2 regions of the Geobacillus sp. GHH01 genome follow, and region 1 is predicted to be linked to the other one. Evidence: a T-box and tRNA genes for the amino acid it is inferred to sense, from the RefSeq annotation. Region 1 holds a T-box; the other holds one or more tRNA genes.

Region 1 (5,358 bases):
CGCCTCCGCCACCGGCAGCGTCGCCGGCAGACGGTCGTAGCCATACAGGCGCGCCACTTCCTCGATGATGTCTTCTTCAATCGCAATGTCGCGCCGACGCGACGGGACATCGATCGTAAACGTTCCGTTGTCTTCTGTGAACGGAAATTGCAAATTCGAAAGAATCACGGCCACTTCCTCTTTCGACATCGCCGTGCCGAGGACACCGTTGATGCGTTCGAGCGTGACCGTCACCGCCACCGGCTCCTCACGCCACACGCTCGCTTCCACGACGCCGCCGACGACCTCGCCGCCGGCGTATTCGGCCATCAGGGCGGCGGCGCGCTCGAGCGCTTCTTTCGTCCGCGCCGGATCGATGCCTTTTTCAAACCGAGTGCTCGCTTCGCTGCGCAGCCCGTGGTCTTTTACCGCCTGGCGGATGACCGGGCTTGTAAAGTACGCCGCTTCAATAAACACGGTTTTCGTGTCATCGCGCACTTCCGAATTCGCCCCGCCCATCACCCCGGCTAAGGCGACCGGCTCGCGGCCGTTCGTGATGACAAGGTGGTCTTCGGTCAGCTTCCGTTCGACATCATCGAGCGTGACAATCGTTTCGCCTGCCTTTGCGCGGCGGACGACAATTTCCTGCGAACCGAGGCGGTCGTAGTCAAACGCATGAAGCGGTTGGCCATACTCAAGCAAAATGTAGTTCGTAATGTCGACGACGTTGTTGTGCGGGCGAATGCCGGCTGCCATCAAGCGCGCTTGCATCCAAAGCGGCGACGGGCCGATCCGGACGTTTTTCACGATCCGCCCGGCGTACAGCGGGTTGTCTTCCGGCGCCTCGACGCGGACGGAAATGTAGTCGTGAACGTTTTCGTTCGTTTCTTTGACCGCCGCTTTCGGCAGCTTTACTTCACGTCCGAGAATGGCCGCGACTTCATAGGCGACGCCGATCATGCTTAAACAGTCGGCGCGATTGGGCGTCAAAGACAGTTCGAGCACTTCATCGTGCAAGCCGAGCCATTCCAGTGCATCGGCGCCGACCGGCGCATCGCTCGGAAAGACGAAAATGCCGTCTGCATACTCTTTCGGCACGACTTTCGTTTCGACGCCGAGCTCTTGGAGCGAACAAATCATTCCGTTCGATTCTTCCCCGCGCAGCTTCGCCCGTTTGATTTTGAAATTGCCCGGCAGCACCGCCCCGACTTTGGCGACGGCGACCTTTTGCCCTTTGGCGACGTTCGGGGCGCCGCAAATGATTTGCACCGGCTCGCCTTCGCCAAGGTCAACGAGGCATTTCCGCAGTTTATCCGCGTTCGGGTGCGGCTCGCACTCGAGCACATGGCCGATGACGACGCCGTTCATCCCGCGGTCGAGCGCCTCAACCCGCTCGACTTCAATGCCGCTTTTCGTGATGCGATCAGCGAGTTCCGCGGCGGTGACCCCCGTCAAATCGACGTACTCGCTCAGCCAACGGTAAGACACGAGCATGGAAAACCCCTCCTTTTTCTGTTACACACGCAAAAATTGCCGCAAGAAACGTAGATCGTTTTGATAGAAATGACGGATGTCGTCAATGCCGTACTTCAGCATCGCGATCCGCTCCGGCCCCATGCCGAACGCAAAGCCGGTGTACGTTTTCGAATCAAAGCCGGCCATCTCAAGCACGTTCGGATGCACCATGCCGGCTCCTAAAATTTCGATCCAGCCGGTGCCTTTGCAGACGCCGCAGCCCCGCCCTTCGCATCGGAAGCAGGACACATCGACTTCGACCGACGGCTCGGTGAACGGGAAAAAGCTCGGCCGGAAGCGGATGTCGCGCCCTTCCCCGAACAGCTTGCGGGCAAATTCGCGCAGCGTCCCTTTCAAATCGCTCATCCGGATGTTCCGATCCACAACCAATCCTTCAATTTGCGTAAACTGGTGCGAATGCGTCGCATCGTCCGTATCGCGGCGGTACACTTTGCCCGGACAAATGATTTTCACCGGGCCGCGCCCGCGGTGTTTTTCCATCGTCCGCGCCTGCATCGGCGATGTGTGGGTGCGAAGCAAAATCTCCTCCGTGATGTAAAACGAATCTTGCATATCGCGGGCCGGGTGGCCTTTCGGCAAATTGAGCGCCTCAAAGTTGTAATAGTCGGTCTCGACTTCCGGCCCTTCGGCGACCGTATAGCCCATGCCGATAAACAAATCTTCAATTTCTTCAATGACGCGCGTCAGCGGATGGGGATTGCCAAGACTCACAGGTCGTCCCGGCAGCGTCACATCGATCGCTTCGGCGGCCAGCTTCCGCTCGACTTCCTCCTGTTCCAGTTTCGCTTGTTTCGCCTCGAGCGCCTGCTGAATCGCCGCTCTCACTTCATTGGCCAGCGCGCCGAGTTTCGGGCGCTCTTCCGGCGGCAATGCCCCCATGCCGCGCAGCACTTCGGTGATCGGCCCTTTTTTGCCCAAGTAAGCGACGCGCACGTCATTCAGTGCTTTGACGTCTTTCGCCTCATCGATTCGGCGAAGCGCTTCTTGCTTCAGCTCGTACAGCCGTTCTTTCACTTGAGTCCCTCCTCTATCCAAAATAAAAAACCCGCCCCCCCGGTAAGGGACGAGTTGTTGCTCGCGGTACCACCCTTGTTAACAGCACAAATGTGCTGTTCGCTTCATTGCGATAACGGCCGAAAGCCGGAACACCTTTACATCCCCTTTTGGGATGGTCCCGGTGTCAACTCGGGAGGTGAACTTCACTTGCGTCAGCCATAAAAACGCTCCCAGTCTCCGGCGTTTTCTCCCTGGATGGCGAGCAGCAAGCTACTTTTCTCCGTCATCGTTGTTGTCCGTATGGGAAATTGTCGCTATTCATTATACGCAAATGAGTGGGCAAAGGCAAGGTCAGGCCGAAATTTCTTTGCGCAGCTCATCGTTTACCGCACCGCCTGCAAGGAATAAAGCAAAATTCCGGCCGCGACGGCGACATTCAGCGACTCGGCTTGGCCGTAAATCGGGATGTAGATGGTTTCCGTCGTCATCTCGAGCCATTCGCGCCGGACGCCGCTTCCTTCATTGCCGACGAGCAAGGCGAAGGAAGACGAAGGCGGAACGGTGCGGTAATCGACGGCATTCTCCAAGGCCGTTCCGTACACCGGAATGCCCTGCTCCTTGAAACGCGCGATCCATTGCACCAAATCGCCTTTGACAACCGGAAGATGAAACAGCGACCCTTGCGTCGCCCGCACGACTTTCGGATTGTACACATCGGCGCACCCTTCGCCAAGGATGACAGCATCGATCCCGGCGGCATCGGCGGTGCGAATCATCGTCCCGAGATTGCCCGGGTCTTGCACGGCGTCAATGAGCAAGGCGGTCTTCACACCTTCAAGCTCGGCTGGCAACTTTCGGCACACCGCGGCGATGCCTTGCGGCGTCTCCGTGCTGCTGATCGCCTTCATCACCGCTTCGGTCACGATCACAACCGGGACGCTGACGTCCCAGCCGGGCGGGATGGCTGTCCGCTCGTCCACCATCAGCTCAACAAGCGGCGCGTTGCTTTTTACAGCCTCTTCGACAAGATGAAACCCTTCAAGCAAAAACAATCCGGTCTCATCGCGCCCTTTTTTGGTCAGCAGCTTTTTCCATTGTTTGACGCGCGCATTTTTCGGCGATTCGATCCGCTTCACCGTTTCGTCCCCCAATGTTTGGCGATAAACTCGTCGCGCCCGGACGCGGCGCGGTCTTGTTTGTAATGCTCCGGATTTTTCTTATGGTAGTTTTGATGATACTCTTCCGCCGGGTAAAACGTCGTCGCCGGCAAAATTTTCGTTACAATCGGCTTCGAGAAGCGCCCGCTTTCCTCGAGCGCCCGCTTTGACTGCTCGGCGAGCTGGCGCTGTTTTTCGTTATGGTAAAAAATCGCCGTCCGGTATTGCGGCCCGCGGTCGTGAAACTGGCCGCCGTCATCGGTCGGGTCGATTTGACACCAATACAGCTCCAACAGCCGCTCATACGGAAAGACGTCCGGGTCAAACGTGATTTGCACCGCTTCGTAATGGCCGGTCGTGCCGGTTTTCACTTGCTCGTATGTTGGGTTTTCGACATGCCCGCCCGTATAGCCGGAGACGATGCCGTAAATGCCGTCAAGCTCCTCAAACGGCGTCACCATGCACCAAAAGCAGCCGCCGGCGAATGTCGCTTTTTCCATTGTGTCGTCACCTCATTCGTCAAGTTTCTTCATTTGATTATAACAAAATGTGTGCCGTTGTCATCTTTCACGACCAAAGCCAAGTTCCTTCACAAAGCCAGGCTCGTTCCGTTCCGCACGCCGGCCGCTCATGTCACTGAGTCAAGCTGTCGTTTCATTTCGTCAAGCAAACGGTCAAACAGCGGGATATAGTGTGTACGGATGCGTTCGTAAATGTCCATCGCCGTTTCTTCGTCATACGTATGGGACGTCCGGTTGCGGTCTTCGAGCATGCGAAGCCATGTCTCTCCGTCTTGAATCAACCCTTCCCGAAACGCCTCGCGAATCGTTTTCCTCGGACTCGTCACTTCAGCGTATCCCTGATGCTCCAAATAAAGTTTCATCCATTTCCATGCTAGTTCGTACGTGAATTCAAAGCGTTGAATGGTCGCATCAACAACAAGGTCATCCGTTTGAGCGTCTCTTGCGGCACTTTGCCGGAGTTTGGAGAGCGCCCGTTCGAAATCGTAAAATCGATCCATCAGCCGGCTCATGGTGACCATCACCTTCCCGTGCTCGTTCGTTTGAAAAATCGTCTTTCCTTCTTGGTCAATATTCATTTTTAGCTGTTCGTTGTGAATTTGATTGTAATCAACAACATCGATCGGATAAATGATCGGAAGTTCATCCAAGTCCGATTGCAGGAGGTACAGCGGGCCTCCCGGTTTTCGAAATTGGATCGCCAAATCGATATCCGATCCTTCCTTGTAATCGCCTCGTGCTCTTGAGCCGAACAAAATGACTTTTTCAATGACATCAGCATAACGGGAAAATAGATGGAGCAGTTGGCGAAATACCGTTCGTTCCAATCCATAGAGCGGTTTCTCGTCCATCGTCGCCATCACTCATTTCGGTCTAGTTTTTCCTCTATTATACCATATACGAGAGCCGCTCCATGTATAAATCCGCCGCCATTGGCAAACGATAACGGTGTACAATACGGCCAATGAGGTGAGACAAATGGATTTGAACTTGCGGAAAGCCATTATGCACAACGTCGCCAACAACTCGAAAGAACAGCTCGAGAATACAATCGAGGACGCGATCCAGCGTGGCGAGGAAAAATATTTGCCCGGCCTCGGCGTCCTCTTTGAAGCCATTTGGACGCACGCCAATGAACAGCAAAAAGACATGATGCTCACCACGCTCGA
Region 2 (5,358 bases), 1.3 Mb from region 1:
GAAGCTGGATGCGTCGAGGCAACTCGAAGCTAATTCAATGATGCAAATGCTCGTGGCTGAGGTTTTACCACTAAACTACACACGCATATCATTTGGAGTCAACATCTGCCACGCTCTTCCATGCCCCTTCCTCTGCCAGCCGATTCAAAGAAGCTGGATGCGTCGAGGCAACTCGAAGCTAATTCAATGATGCGAATGCTCGTGGCTGAGGTTTTACCACTAAACTACACACGCAAATATAGAATATAATGAAAAGGGCGACTAGTGGGAATCGAACCCACGCATGCCAGAGCCACAATCTGGTGCGTTAACCACTTCGCCATAGTCGCCTCGATCTGGTGCCGGCTGCAGGACTTGAACCCGCAACCTACTGATTACAAGTCAGTTGCTCTACCAATTGAGCTAAGCCGGCACATTTAAAATTAGCTAGTGATTCATGTTGTCTGCCTGGTTGTGCCTCTTCCTCTTCAAGCTCATTCAAGGAAGCCTTGTGCGTCGAGGCAACTCGCAGCCAATTCGATGATGCCGATGCTCGTCTCTACCAATTGAGCTAAGCCGGCACATTTAAAATTAGTTAGTGACTCATGTTGTCTGCCTGGTTGTGCCTCTTCCTCTCCCAGCTAATTCGAGGAAGTCAAATGCTCGGTGTCCCTTCCTCTGCAAGCTTATTCAAAGAAGCAGGATGCGTTGGGACAACTCGCAGCAGATTCGACGATGCGAATGCTCGTCTCTACCAATTGAGCTAAGCCGGCATGATTTTAAAGTGCATGGCGGAGGAGGAGGGATTCGAACCCCCGCGCGCCTTGCGGCGCCTCTCGGTTTTCAAGACCGACCCCTTCAACCACTTGGGTACTCCTCCAAAAAAGCAACAATAATAATGGTGGACCTTGTAGGACTCGAACCTACGACCGGACGGTTATGAGCCGTCTGCTCTAACCAGCTGAGCTAAAGGTCCGATAATGGTGGCGGTGGAGGGGATCGAACCCCCGACCTCACGGGTATGAACCGTACGCTCTAGCCAGCTGAGCTACACCGCCAAATTTAAGTCAAAAGGTGGAGCCTATCGGGATCGAACCGATGACCTCCTGCTTGCAAAGCAGGCGCTCTCCCAGCTGAGCTAAGGCCCCATGATAAATCGGGAAGACAGGATTTGAACCTGCGACCTCACGGACCCGAACCGTGTGCTCTACCAAGCTGAGCTACTTCCCGACAAAACGCGCTCGAGAGGATTCGAACCCCTAACCTTCTGATCCGTAGTCAGATGCTCTATCCAATTGAGCTACGAGCGCACAAGTGCCGAGGGCCGGACTCGAACCGGCACGGTAGTTACCTACCCCAGGATTTTAAGTCCTGTGCGTCTGCCAATTCCGCCACCCCGGCGGAAGTGGAGCGGAAGACGGGGCTCGAACCCGCGACCCCCACCTTGGCAAGGTGGTGTTCTACCGCTGAACTACTTCCGCAAGACGATGAGCCATGGAGGACTCGAACCTCCGACCCTCTGATTAAAAGTCAGATGCTCTACCTACTGAGCTAATGGCTCACGAGTTGGATAACACTCTAGGATAGTGATGTCCCTTCCTCTACAAGCATATTCAAGGAAGCAAGATGCGTCGGGACAACTCGAAGCGAACTCGAAGATGTAGCGCTCGTTACTGAGCTAATGGCTCGCGGTTGCCGTCTTAATGGCTTAAGAGGTTATTAAGGAATAAGAATGCCGGCTGCAGGACTTGAACCCGCAACCTACTGATTACAAGTCAGTTGCTCTACCAATTGAGCTAAGCCGGCACATTTAAAATTAGTTAGTGACTCATGTTGTCTACCTGGTTGTGCCTCTTCCTCTTCAAGCTCATTCAAGGAAGCCTTGTGCGTCGAGGCAACTCGCAGCCAATTCGATGATGCCGATGCTCGTCTCTACCAATTGAGCTAAGCCGGCACATTTAAAATTAGCTAGTGATTCATGTTGTCTGCCTGGTTGTGCCTCTTCCTCTTCAAGCTCATTCAAGGAAGCCTTGTGCGTCGAGGCAACTCGCAACAGATTCGACGATGCGAGTGCTCGTGGCTACCCATTGAACTAAGCCGGGGTGGTTTGAACATCTGACATGTCTGTGAACTACTCCCACTTAGCTTTGCATGAAGCAGGAATCTTCTTTCGGAACTATGATAAAAATGGTGGCTCGGGACGGAATCGAACCGCCGACACAAGGATTTTCAGTCCTTTGCTCTACCGACTGAGCTACCGAGCCGTATTATATTTTTCACACTGCCTATTGATACCGCTTTGTGCCTCTTCCTCTGCCAGCGGATTCGACGATGCTGGATGCGTCGAGGCAACTCGAAGCGAATTCGATGAAGCAGATGCTCGTCTCTACCGACTGAGCTACCGAGCCTTATCTTATTTTTCCCTTGTTCGTTGATGATTTTTGTGTCCCTTCCTCTACTAGCCCATTCGAAGAAGCCAGATGCGTCGGGACAACTCGCAGCAGATTCGACGATGCGGATGCTCGTCTCTACCGACTGAGCTACCGAGCCATATTTTTTCATCTTTCACAATTTTGAAAGAATGGCGGTCCCGACGGGACTCGAACCCGCGATCTCCTGCGTGACAGGCAGGCATGTTAACCACTACACTACGGGACCAATTTTGGTTGCGGGGGCAGGATTTGAACCTGCGACCTTCGGGTTATGAGCCCGACGAGCTACCGGACTGCTCCACCCCGCGGCGATAAGAAAGTAAATTAATTTGCACAATGCTCTTATCGTTGTTGTTCGTCGCCTCTTCCTCTACAAGCTGATTCAAAGATGCCAGATGCGTCGAGGCAACTGGAAGCGGATTCGTTGAAGCAAAGGCTCTTTGCTCCACCCCACGATGATGAGAAAGCAAGTCAGCTTTTATATTAAGATGGTGGAGGATGACGGGATCGAACCGCCGACCCCTTGCTTGTAAGGCAAGTGCTCTCCCAGCTGAGCTAATCCTCCACGAAATTGCCTAGCAGCGACCTACTCTTGCAGGGGCGCTGGCCCCAACTACCATCGGCGCTGGAGGGCTTAACTTCCGTGTTCGGGATGGGAACGGGTGTTTCCCCTCCGCCATAGCCACTAGGCAACAATGGACAAGTCTTATTATAAGGAAAGTTGACCTGTTGTCAAGACTTTTTCATTCCCTCAAAACTAGATAACCGTGCTCAGGAAGAAGCCGCTCGCCTGCGCTTTTCGCATTGTCCAGCTCCGGCTCGCCGCCGCTCGGGGTCAAATAACCTTCGCCTTCGGGATGTGAACATCCCTGCAGGCGAAGAACATTTGCCCGTCGCGGCGACCCGCTCGCCTGCGCTTTTCTTGGTTAAGCCCTCGATCGATTAGTATCCGTCAGCTCCACGTGTCGCCACGCTTCCACCTCGGACCTATCGACCTCGTCATCTTCGAGGGATCTTACCCGCTTTGCGCGGTGGGAAATCTCATCTTGAGGGGGGCTTCACGCTTAGATGCTTTCAGCGCTTATCCCGTCCGCACATAGCTACCCAGCGGTGCCCCTGGCGGGACAACTGGTACACCAGCGGTGCGTCCATCCCGGTCCTCTCGTACTAAGGACAGCTCCTCTCAAATTTCCTCCGCCCGCGACGGATAGGGACCGAACTGTCTCACGACGTTCTGAACCCAGCTCGCGTACCGCTTTAATGGGCGAACAGCCCAACCCTTGGGACCGACTACAGCCCCAGGATGCGATGAGCCGACATCGAGGTGCCAAACCTCCCCGTCGATGTGGACTCTTGGGGGAGATCAGCCTGTTATCCCCGGGGTAGCTTTTATCCGTTGAGCGATGGCCCTTCCATGCGGAACCACCGGATCACTAAGCCCGACTTTCGTCCCTGCTCGACCTGTCCGTCTCGCAGTCAAGCTCCCTTGTGCCTTTGCACTCTCCGAATGATTTCCAACCATTCTGAGGGAACCTTTGGGCGCCTCCGTTACCTTTTGGGAGGCGACCGCCCCAGTCAAACTGCCCACCTGACACTGTCTCCCACCCCGCTAAGGGGTGCGGGTTAGAATTTCAATACCGCCAGGGTGGTATCCCACCGCCGCCTCCACCGAAGCTGGCGCTCCGGCTTCCCAGGCTCCCACCTATCCTGTACAAGCGATACCAAAATTCCATATCAGGCTGCAGTAAAGCTCCACGGGGTCTTTCCGTCCTGTCGCGGGTAACCTGCATCTTCACAGGTAGTATAATTTCACCGGGTCTCTCGTTGAGACAGCGCCCAAGTCGTTACACCTTTCGTGCGGGTCGGAACTTACCCGACAAGGAATTTCGCTACCTTAGGACCGTTATAGTTACGGCCGCCGTTTACTGGGGCTTCGGTTCGCACCTTCGCTTCCGCTAAGCGCTCCCCTTAACCTTCCAGCACCGGGCAGGTGTCAGCCCCTATACGTCGCCTTTCGGCTTCGCAGAGACCTGTGTTTTTGATAAACAGTCGCTTGGGCCTTTTCACTGCGGCTCTTCAGGGCTCTTCACCCCAAAGAGCACCCCTTCTCCCGAAGTTACGGGGTCATTTTGCCGAGTTCCTTAACGAGAGTTCTCCCGCGCGCCTTAGGATTCTCTCCTCGCCTACCTGTGTCGGTTTGCGGTACGGGCACCTCTTCCCTCGCTAGAGGCTTTTCTTGGCAGTGTGAAATCGGGGACTTCCGGATCACTCCGTCGCCGTCACCGCTTGGCCTTATGATCCGCGGATTTGCCTGCGGATCAGCCTCACGGCTTGGACAGGCTCTTCCAGCCGCCTGCTCGCCCTATCCTCCTGCGTCCCCCCATCGCTCAAACGGGAAGAAGGTGGTACAGGAATCTCAACCTGTTGTCCATCACCTACGCCTTTCGGCCTCGGCTTAGGTCCCGACTAACCCTGAGCGGACGAACCTTCCTCAGGAACCCTTAGGCTTTCGGCGCAGAGGATTCTCACCTCTGTTTTCGCTACTCATACCGGCATTCTCACTTCTAAGCGCTCCACCAGTCCTTCCGGTCTGGCTTCTCTGCCCTTAGAACGCTCCCCTACCGATGACCAACGGTCATCCCGCAGCTTCGGCGGCACGTTTAGCCCCGGTACATTTTCGGCGCAGAGTCACTCGACCAGTGAGCTATTACGCACTCTTTAAATGGTGGCTGCTTCTAAGCCAACATCCTGGTTGTCTCGGCAACTCCACATCCTTTTCCACTGAACGTGCACTTCGGGGCCTTAGCTGGCGGTCTGGGCTGTTCCCCTCTCGACCACGGATCTTATCACTCGCAGTCTGACTCCCGGGCATAAGTCGTTGGCATTCGGAGTTTGACTGGGTTCGGTAACCCGTTTGGGGCCCCTAGCCCAATCAGTGCTCTACCTC

The links. The T-box of region 1 lies ahead of pheS (phenylalanine--tRNA ligase subunit alpha). A T-box ahead of a tRNA ligase gene usually reads a tRNA of that ligase, here a tRNA-Phe.
Region 2: it has a tRNA-Phe gene. The T-box ahead of pheS (phenylalanine--tRNA ligase subunit alpha) is inferred to sense a tRNA for this amino acid. The anticodon was not compared.

The regions. Positions count from the first base shown of each region.
Region 1 covers NC_020210.1:2,783,664-2,789,021, forward strand. Annotated here, with positions in the region: gene pheT (phenylalanine--tRNA ligase subunit beta) at 1-1,473, opposite strand, end outside; gene pheS (phenylalanine--tRNA ligase subunit alpha) at 1,495-2,529, opposite strand; T-box leader at 2,572-2,807, opposite strand; gene GHH_RS13755 (RNA methyltransferase) at 2,895-3,647, opposite strand; gene msrA (peptide-methionine (S)-S-oxide reductase MsrA) at 3,644-4,168, opposite strand; gene GHH_RS13765 (HI0074 family nucleotidyltransferase substrate-binding subunit) at 4,297-5,040, opposite strand; gene sspI (small acid-soluble spore protein SspI) at 5,168-5,358, shown strand, end outside.
Region 2 covers NC_020210.1:507,777-513,134, reverse strand. Annotated here, with positions in the region: tRNA gene GHH_RS02625 (tRNA-His) at 257-329, opposite strand; tRNA gene GHH_RS02620 (tRNA-Thr) at 337-412, opposite strand; tRNA gene GHH_RS02615 (tRNA-Ser) at 769-859, opposite strand; tRNA gene GHH_RS02610 (tRNA-Ile) at 879-955, opposite strand; tRNA gene GHH_RS02605 (tRNA-Met) at 961-1,037, opposite strand; tRNA gene GHH_RS02600 (tRNA-Ala) at 1,055-1,127, opposite strand; tRNA gene GHH_RS02595 (tRNA-Pro) at 1,136-1,209, opposite strand; tRNA gene GHH_RS02590 (tRNA-Arg) at 1,216-1,289, opposite strand; tRNA gene GHH_RS02585 (tRNA-Leu) at 1,295-1,380, opposite strand; tRNA gene GHH_RS02580 (tRNA-Gly) at 1,386-1,460, opposite strand; tRNA gene GHH_RS02575 (tRNA-Lys) at 1,468-1,540, opposite strand; tRNA gene GHH_RS02570 (tRNA-Thr) at 1,713-1,785, opposite strand; tRNA gene GHH_RS02565 (tRNA-Phe) at 2,168-2,243, opposite strand; tRNA gene GHH_RS02560 (tRNA-Asp) at 2,562-2,637, opposite strand; tRNA gene GHH_RS02555 (tRNA-Met) at 2,643-2,719, opposite strand; tRNA gene GHH_RS02550 (tRNA-Val) at 2,901-2,976, opposite strand; rRNA gene rrf (5S ribosomal RNA) at 2,985-3,101, opposite strand; rRNA gene GHH_RS02540 (23S ribosomal RNA) at 3,334-5,358, opposite strand, start outside.